Regions from separate parts of the Peribacillus sp. YIM B13481 genome, predicted to be linked through region 1. Evidence: riboswitches for the same ligand, from Rfam matches in the RefSeq annotation. Region 1 holds a riboswitch; the other holds the start of a gene.
What was found. Region 1 has a riboswitch for glycine ahead of ACFX4X_RS11805 (amino acid permease). Riboswitches for the same ligand answer to the same signal wherever they lie in the genome.
Positions count from the first base shown of each region.

Region 2: it holds a riboswitch for glycine, as region 1 does, so the genes downstream of both, gcvT (glycine cleavage system aminomethyltransferase GcvT) here and ACFX4X_RS11805 (amino acid permease) in region 1, are expected to answer to the same signal.

Region 1 covers NZ_JBHZPE010000016.1:61,848-66,249, forward strand. The annotation lists gene ACFX4X_RS11800 (amino acid permease) at 103-1,491, opposite strand; glycine riboswitch at 2,043-2,121, shown strand; gene ACFX4X_RS11805 (amino acid permease) at 2,321-3,661, shown strand; gene ACFX4X_RS11810 (DUF3311 domain-containing protein) at 3,929-4,129, shown strand; gene ACFX4X_RS11815 (sodium:solute symporter family protein) at 4,126-4,402, shown strand, end outside.
Region 2 covers NZ_JBHZPE010000003.1:152,972-157,373, forward strand. The annotation lists gene ACFX4X_RS03810 (DEAD/DEAH box helicase) at 1-1,555, opposite strand, end outside; glycine riboswitch at 1,929-2,016, shown strand; glycine riboswitch at 2,020-2,102, shown strand; gene gcvT (glycine cleavage system aminomethyltransferase GcvT) at 2,239-3,345, shown strand; gene gcvPA (aminomethyl-transferring glycine dehydrogenase subunit GcvPA) at 3,363-4,402, shown strand, end outside.

The DNA.
Region 1 (4,402 bases):
AGCTCGAGTCATGAACGTAGATTAAACAAGATGATCTCCAAAAATCCTTATTATAGAAAAACTCGTATCACTCATCTTTTTATCAAAATGGCACGAGACTTCTTAACTGGAAATCTCATCATCGGATTTAGCATCCAATGGTATTCGTTTATCCATTTTCAGCATGTAATAACTTACTACGACCAATGCTAGGAAAACAATCCCGACAACCAAGGAAATCCTGGTACTTGGATTGATCCACATACCCACCAGCACCATCAGTAAAAAGGCAATTGTCGCATAATTACTGTAAGGGGCAAACGGCATTTTGAACGGATGTTTCTCCATTTCAGCAGCATTTACCTTTCTGAATTTAAGCTCACTGATAAGTATGACAAACCATGGAATCATTCCGGGTAAAACACTCGCACTGTACACATAAAGGAATAATTCCGGCGGTGCAAGGTAATTCAGGACAACCCCGATACCCAATCCTAATAGTACAGCGATCGTACAATATGCCGGCACTCCACTTTTAGATACTTTTGCAAAGATTTTAGGAGCTTGGCCATTCAATGCCAGTGTGTAAAGCATACGCCCTGCACTGAAGATCCCACTGTTGCATCCGGACATTGCCGCAGTGATTACGACAAAGTTAATGATGCCTGCAGCTGCTGTGATACCGATTTTAGCAAAGGTTGAAACGAATGGACTTCCGATGTCATCTAGTTTATCCCATGGATAAACCGTCACGATGACGAATATAGCGCCAATATAGAAAATTAAAATGCGCCATATGATTGATTGGATCGCTTTTGTTACGGTCTTCGTTGGATTCTTCGCTTCTCCGGCCGCGATGCCGATGAGCTCAACGCCTTGATAGGAAGCCACGACAAGGGAAAGCGCAAAGAAGAATCCTGTCCAGCCTCCAGTAAAGAAGCCGCCATTTGCCCAAAGATTCGATAATCCAATTGCGTCTCCGCCATTCCCTATTCCAAAGAAAATAAGGCCAAGGCCGGCAATGATCATCAATACAATCGTTATTATTTTTATAAGCGCAAACCAAAATTCAAATTCCCCGAAAGATTTTACGGAAATGAGGTTGGCTGCCCCCAAGATGATCATGGCGACCACACCTGGAATCCAAGCTGGTAACTCCGGGAACCAATACTGCATATACATTCCAACGGCGATGATTTCGGACATTCCTACGATTACCCATTGAAACCAATTGCTCCAAGCAGTCATATAACCTGCCAAAGGATGTATATAGCTGCTAGCAAAGGATGCAAAAGAACCCGTAGTCGGTTCTAAATATAGCATCTCCCCCATAGAACGCATGATGAAAAATATAAATATACCTGCGATGGCATATGCAAGCATTACAGAAGGCCCTGTCCATTTGATCGTGCTCGCCGATCCCATGAATAACCCGACCCCAATGGTTCCGCCCAAAGCTATCATTTGAATGTGACGTGCCTCCAGCCCTCTCTTTAATTCCTTGTTTGACATGATTAACTCCCCCAGATGCAATATTAGCAGCAATGCTCTTCCATCCTTACCGCCAATCGACTCTATTTATTATTGTGGTTAGAAATGCCTTATCGTAATCATATAAATAACACTTTAATTTTGTTTTCTTATCTTATAATAGTAAATACTCTGTAAAAACACAAATGTATTTTTCAAAAAAACAGTTGTCAAATATATCTTGACGATTTTTCCTATCTTAAAATACCTTTTCAAAAAAAGTGAATCAGTATTTTATAATAGTGATTACATAAAAAAAAGAGTAGAAAACAATCACTTCTGCTTTGAACCATTCAAAGTCTTTTCAAGTGAACGTTCAAAAAAATTAAAACCATTTCAATGTGTTATAAACCTCATATAAGACTGGCTAACTCCCAAAAAAAATTGTTGACCTTCAGAAAAATAGATGATAGAATTCCAATATTATTTTATAAGTATAATGAATGCTTCAGCAGTGGAAGATCACCGCAGACAGACATTTTTACACAACCGCATACAAGCAAGCGATGAATGCTATGGATGACACTATAGCAGGAGCAGCTTCTGGAGAGACTGTACAAGATGCAGCGCCGAAGGATTCACAATCTCAGGCAAAAGGACAGAAGAGTAACGAATGATAAATTGTTATTCTGAACCCTTTAAGAGATTGGTATATCCAATCTCTTTTTTTATTGTCCACTTTGTGATTGGACTTAAAACAACACTCGTGAAAACCATTGGCAAGCTGGGTGAAAAAATCACCTCTCTCTCCAAGACCATGCAGGTTTGAAATCATTCACTACCAAGACTATAAAAGACGGGGGCGTACGAATTGGCTAAACAGGAATTAAAAAGAGATTTAAAAAATCGTCATGTACAACTTATTGCAATAGGAGGAACCATTGGAACCGGTTTATTTTTGGGATCCGGAAAAGCCATACAAATGGCAGGTCCATCTATCATCTTCTCCTATCTAATAATTGGAATTGCCTTGTTTTTTGTGATGAGAGCCCTAGGCGAATTGCTCTTATCCAATGCAGGGTATACGTCATTCACTGAATTCGCAACCGAATATGTCGGCCCATGGGCTGGCTTCGTGACCGGTTGGACATATTGGTTCTGTTGGATCATGACCGCAATGGCCGATATCATAGCTGTCGGTGTCTATATACAATACTGGTTCGATATCCCTCAATGGATACCGGCTCTAATATGCCTTGTCATTCTGTTAGGATTGAACCTATTGACCGTTAAGTTATTTGGCGAATTGGAATTCTGGTTTGCCATCATAAAAGTAATCACGATCATCACCTTGATATTCGTAGGAATCATTCTCTTGGCCATCGGCTTCAATACCAATACGGGAACGGTTTCCCTAACGAACCTATGGACTCATGGAGGCATGTTCCCTAATGGAATTTCCGGATTCCTGTTGTCTTTACAGCTGGTCGTCTTCTCCTTTGTAGGTGTCGAATTGGTCGGGGTTTCAGCAGCAGAAACGGCGAACCCGAGAAAGAACATTCCGTCTGCCATCAATAAAATCCCAGTCCGGATTTTACTTTTCTATGTAGGTGCCATATTCGTCATTCTCTGTGTCAACCCTTGGACACAACTGGATGCCACGAGCAGCCCATTTGTAGAAGTCTTTGCGCTAATCGGCATTCCTGTCGCTGCAGGGATCATCAATTTCGTCGTTTTGACATCAGCTGCTTCTGCATGCAACAGCGGTTTATTTTCAACAAGCCGAATACTCTATACGTTAAGCAGGAATGGAGAAGCCCCTGCTAAACTTGAAAAATTAAATCAACAGGCTGTTCCTAGCAATGCCTTATTAACATCAACAATCGTTGTATCACTAGGAGCATTGTTAAGCAAACTGATACCGGAACAGGCATTTACCGTTGTGACAACCATCAGTGCCATCTGTTTCATATGGGTATGGAGCATCATCTTGATCTCACATATCAAATATTCGAAAACACGGCCGGACCTAAGAGCCGAATCAACTTTCAGGGCTCCTTTTACACCCTTTATCAATTACGCCATTTTAGGATTATTCCTGTTCATCCTTATTGTTATGCTATTCGCTGAAGCCACACGGCTATCACTGCTCATGACGCCAATCTGGTTCATGGTCTTGGTGATACTATATAACTATCAGAAAAAAAGATAGTAAAAGGATAAAGCCTTGAACTCAATAAGAATTCAAGGCTTTATCTTTTATCAGCGGCTCTGTTGCTAAAAATATATCAAGCAACTGCATTAAATTTCATATCAAAATAGTGTAAGCTTATATTTATCATCGGTTCCTTATCAAAGAAGGAATATCCGTCATGTATGAATTTTCCATCCAGTTTGGTTCACCCATCCATCAGTGGCACTGAAGTAAAACCCCCATTGTTGGACGTTTCACTTTATTTAAAACGGAGGGGTTTGTTTAATGAAGATTCTATATATCCTTACTCTAGTTCCTTTTATAGGCATACTAGGATTTCTACCTTTTGTTAATAGAATAGAACCTTATGTATTAGGGATGCCTTTCAATATGTTCTGGATGGCTATGTGGGTGGTCCTTACCTCTGCCATCTTGGGCATCATGTATAAGCTGGATCCCCGGAATCGGGAAGGTGACCAGGAATGAATATTGCCCTCATAATCATTTTAGCTTTTTTACTACTATCGATATTTTTAGGCATTCGTTCTTCAAAAGGAAAAGATATGAACTTGGAACAATGGACGGTGGGCGGACGCGGTTTTGGTGCAATATTCGTCTTCCTGCTGATGGCTGGGGAAATCTATACGACCTTCTCCTTCCTTGGCGGCAGCGGCTGGGCCTATGGCAAGGGCGCACCCGCTCTATATGTTCTTATTTACATTACTTTGTCTTACGTATTATCCTATTGGCTCCTTCCTG
Region 2 (4,402 bases), on a different contig from region 1:
ATTCTTCAATGTTGTTAATATCCAGTTTGGTTAGAATATCATCCAATTCACCAATTACTTTTTCAAATAAATTAATTTTTTCGTATAGTAACTTTAGAATATGTTCTTCAACAGTATTTTTCGTGGCAAAGTTATAAATCCTGACATCCTCTTCCTGTCCAAGGCGGTGAATCCGCCCAATTCTTTGTTCAAGCCTCATGGGGTTCCATGGCAGGTCAAAATTAATCAAGTGATGGCAGAACTGAAGGTTTATCCCTTCCCCGCCAGCTTCTGTTGCAATTAATACCTGAATTTTCTTTTGGAATAATTCTCGCATCCAGTCTTTCTTTCCACGTTTAAATCCGCCTCGGAATGGGACTGAAGAAATTCCATTCTGTTGAAGGTACCATTGTAGATAAAGCTGAGTAGCTCGGTATTCGGTAAAGATAATCACTTTGTCATCAATTTTCTTGATCAGTTCCAAAGCTTTTTCAGCTTTTGAATTCTGAACCGTTTCATTCACTTTTGTAAATAAATCATCAAGCTTTGCCAAAAAGTCAGGGGTAGGCTGGTCGTATTTGGCTTTCATGTTTTTTAAAGTATAAAAGACCGCCTCTCTGCTGCTGCAGGCTTCTCTTTGGAGAGTGAGAGCTGAAAAGGCGCTTCCTTTTGTTCCATCAGAAATAGGTTTGAATTTTGAAACTGCATCGTACAATGCCTGCTCGGTTGGAGAAAATTCAATGGTGATGGTTTCCACATGCCTTTTTGTCCATTCAATACCAGTATCGGCCCGCCGGTTTCGAATCATCACAGTGTTGACCAATTCCTTTAGGTGTTCATCTTCAATTATGTTCCGGCCTTTCCCTTTATATTTTTCCGAAAAGAGTGAGGCATTTCCCAAGTGGCCTGGTTTTAATAACGAAACGAGGTGAAAAATTTCCTCGACTTTATTTTGAATGGGAGTAGCTGTCAGGAGTAAACAAAATTTCTTTTTCAGATTTTGGACGAATTCATAGTTCTTCGTCTTATTATTTTTAAGTTTATGAGCTTCATCAATGATGATGAAGTCATATTCCTGATTGAAAATGATATCACGATGTGGAGCGCGTTTCGCTGTATCAATGGATGAAATGACCACATCACAGGAGTCCCATACATAACTTTTTCTCTGAACGACTGCCGGAATATGAAACTTCGTATTCAATTCAAAAGCCCATTGTGTTACAAGGGAAGCTGGTACAAGGATCAATACCTTCTTTACAAGGCCTCTGATCATATACTCCTTTAGGATCAAGCCGGCTTCAATTGTTTTTCCGAGACCTACTTCATCTGCTAAAATGGCCTTTCCATTCATCTTTTCCACCACTTGCTTTGCAGCTTCCAATTGATGGGGAAGCGGGGTTAACTGAGGAAGGTGCTTGGGTGCCTGTAAACCTTCAAAATCAGGAATGATGAGATTTTCCTCCATTTTAACCGCCAACTTATAAAGCTCCCAATTTCCCCATGGACCATCATTTTCCACTTTTTGTAAAAACTCGTCATTCCATTCAGAATTGAAGGATATATTGATTTTCATAGAAATAACTCCCTCTTAAATCATAAATTCCTTAATATAAGGTCAAAAACCGAACATTTCATATGTGAAGTAAGAAAAATATTTCTCTTCAAAAGATATTGCAGAGATAAGTTTCTTAGGGTAGGATATAAGTATATTTAGAAAATTCCAATTTCCAAACGCTAAAAAGAATTTTTGTATCGATTTTGCAGTTCGCGTTTTCTTAGTATGGGCTATAGGTACCTGCTTTATCCATGATTACCGAAGGAGATCATTTAAACGTTTTTCTGGAGTTTTTGGAGATTTGGCAGAGAATGCATTCTATGATGCTCAAAGGTTTTACTAATGGGTGGGGCTTATTCGCTTAATTTCATTGGTAGACCATAATATGCGGGTGAAGATAAGGGGAGAGACTACGGATGTAGCGCCGAAGGAGCAAACTTAGCAGTGAATCTCTCAGGCAAAAGAACTCTTATTGGACGCAACTCTGGAGAGCGCCGCCCGTTTGGGACGGCCACCAAAGGGGAAAACCTATTATATAGGTAAACTTTCAGGTTTCAGGACAGAGAAAAAGCTCAAACGGGCTTTCTCTGTCCTTTTTTGTGCTTTTTTCACATCATGAATCAGAATATCTGATGCGTAAGGACAAAAAGCTTTGATAATGAAGCCAATTTAATTTTAAAAAATCTGAGGGGGGTCATTTTTTGACCAATTTAAAAAGAACACCACTATTTGAGGTTTATCGTGAATACGGAGGGAAAACGATTGATTTTGGCGGCTGGGAACTTCCTGTCCAATTTTCGGGTATAAAGGACGAACATGAAGCCGTACGTACAAAAGCGGGTCTGTTCGATGTATCGCATATGGGGGAAGTTGATGTTAAGGGTCCTGGGAGCCTTTCCTTTTTACAGAAGATGCTGACTAATGATATATCAAAGCTGCAAACGGGCGGTGCCCAATATTCGGCCATGTGTTATGAAAACGGCGGGACGGTTGATGATCTCATCGTTTATAAAAGGGCGGAAGACGACTATCTGCTCGTGGTCAATGCAGCGAATACAGAAAAAGATTTCGATTGGCTGCAAGCTAATCTAACGGAAGATGCCCAAATTACGAATGTATCGAGTGACTATATACAGCTAGCACTTCAAGGACCATCTGCAGAGAAGATATTGCAAAAACTTTCAGAAAATACTGCCTTAAGTGAAATTGGATTTTTCAAGTTCAAGGAGAATGTCATGATAAATGGTATCTCCACGTTGGTATCCCGTACTGGATATACTGGTGAAGATGGTTTTGAAATATATAGCGACAGTGAAAACGGCCCTGCCCTTTGGAAGGCGATAATGGATGCCGGAAAGGAAGAAGGGATACAGCCGATTGGTTTAGGTGCTCGTGATACCCTGCGTTTTGAAGCGAAACTGCCGCTGTATGGGCAGGAGCTTTCAGCGGACATTACTCCAATAGAAGCCGGGATTGGTTTTGCGGTAAAAGTGGATAAGGAAGCCGATTTTTTCGGGAAAGCCGTTCTTGCTGAACAAAAGGAGAAAGGGGCACCCCGGAAGCTTGTGGGAATTGAAATGATTGACCGTGGCATTCCTCGTCATGGGTATAAGGTCTACAGCGGGGACAAAGTCATTGGGGAGGTCACGACTGGTACCCAATCACCAACGTTGAAGAAAAACGTAGGATTGGTACTTATCGATAAGGAATATTCGGTGCTGGATGCGGAAATTGAAGTGGAAATCCGTTCCAAACGTTTGAAAGCCGTTATAATACAAACACCTTTTTATAAAAAACCACGTAAATAGAGGGGAATGGTCATTAGATGAAACATCGTTATTTACCCATGACAGAGCAAGATAAACAAGAAATGCTGGAAGTTATAGGGGTACCTGCTGTTGAAGAACTTTTCAATGATATCCCTGAAAGTGTTCGCTTTCAAGGAGAATACGATATCAAGCCTGCTAAATCGGAACCTGCATTAATGAAAGAATTATCAAGGCTTGCTGCCAAGAATGCGGATCTTAAAAATTATGCTTCCTTCCTTGGTGCGGGTGTCTATGACCATTATGCACCGGTCATCGTCGATCACGTTCTTTCCCGTTCTGAATTTTATACGGCTTATACTCCCTATCAGCCCGAAATTTCACAGGGTGAGCTGCAAGCCATCTTTGAATATCAAACGATGATTTGTGAATTGACGGGTATGGATGTAGCTAACTCCTCCATGTATGACGGCGGGACTTCGCTGGCTGAGGCGGCCATGCTTGCTTCAGGTCAGACACGGCGCAAGAAGATTCTCATTTCAGGAGCAGTTCATCCTGAATCAAGAGAAGTTGTGAAGACATATGCCAAAGGGCAACGCGTGGAAGTGATTGAAATTCCTTATAAAGACGGTGTGACGGACATGGCTGCTTTAAAGGAATTAATGAATGATGACATTGCAGGAGTGATTGTGCAATATCCGAATTTTTTTGGCCGGATAGAGCCATTGAAAGAAATGGAAGAAATCATTCATGGCGTCAAGTCCATGTTTATCGTTTCCAGTAATCCGCTTGCACTGGGGGCTTTGACACCCCCAGGTTCACTCGGTGCAGATATCGTAACGGGAGATGCTCAGCCATTCGGCATTCCAGCGGCATTTGGGGGACCTCATTGTGGATATTTTGCCGTTACTAATAAACTTGTTCGGAAAGTTCCGGGCCGGCTCGTCGGTCAAACGGTGGATGAAAATGGAAAAAGGGGGTTTGTGTTGACACTTCAAGCTCGTGAGCAGCACATTCGCCGTGATAAGGCCACATCCAACATTTGTTCCAATCAAGCGTTGAATGCCTTGGCAGCTTCTGTTGCAATGACGGCGCTTGG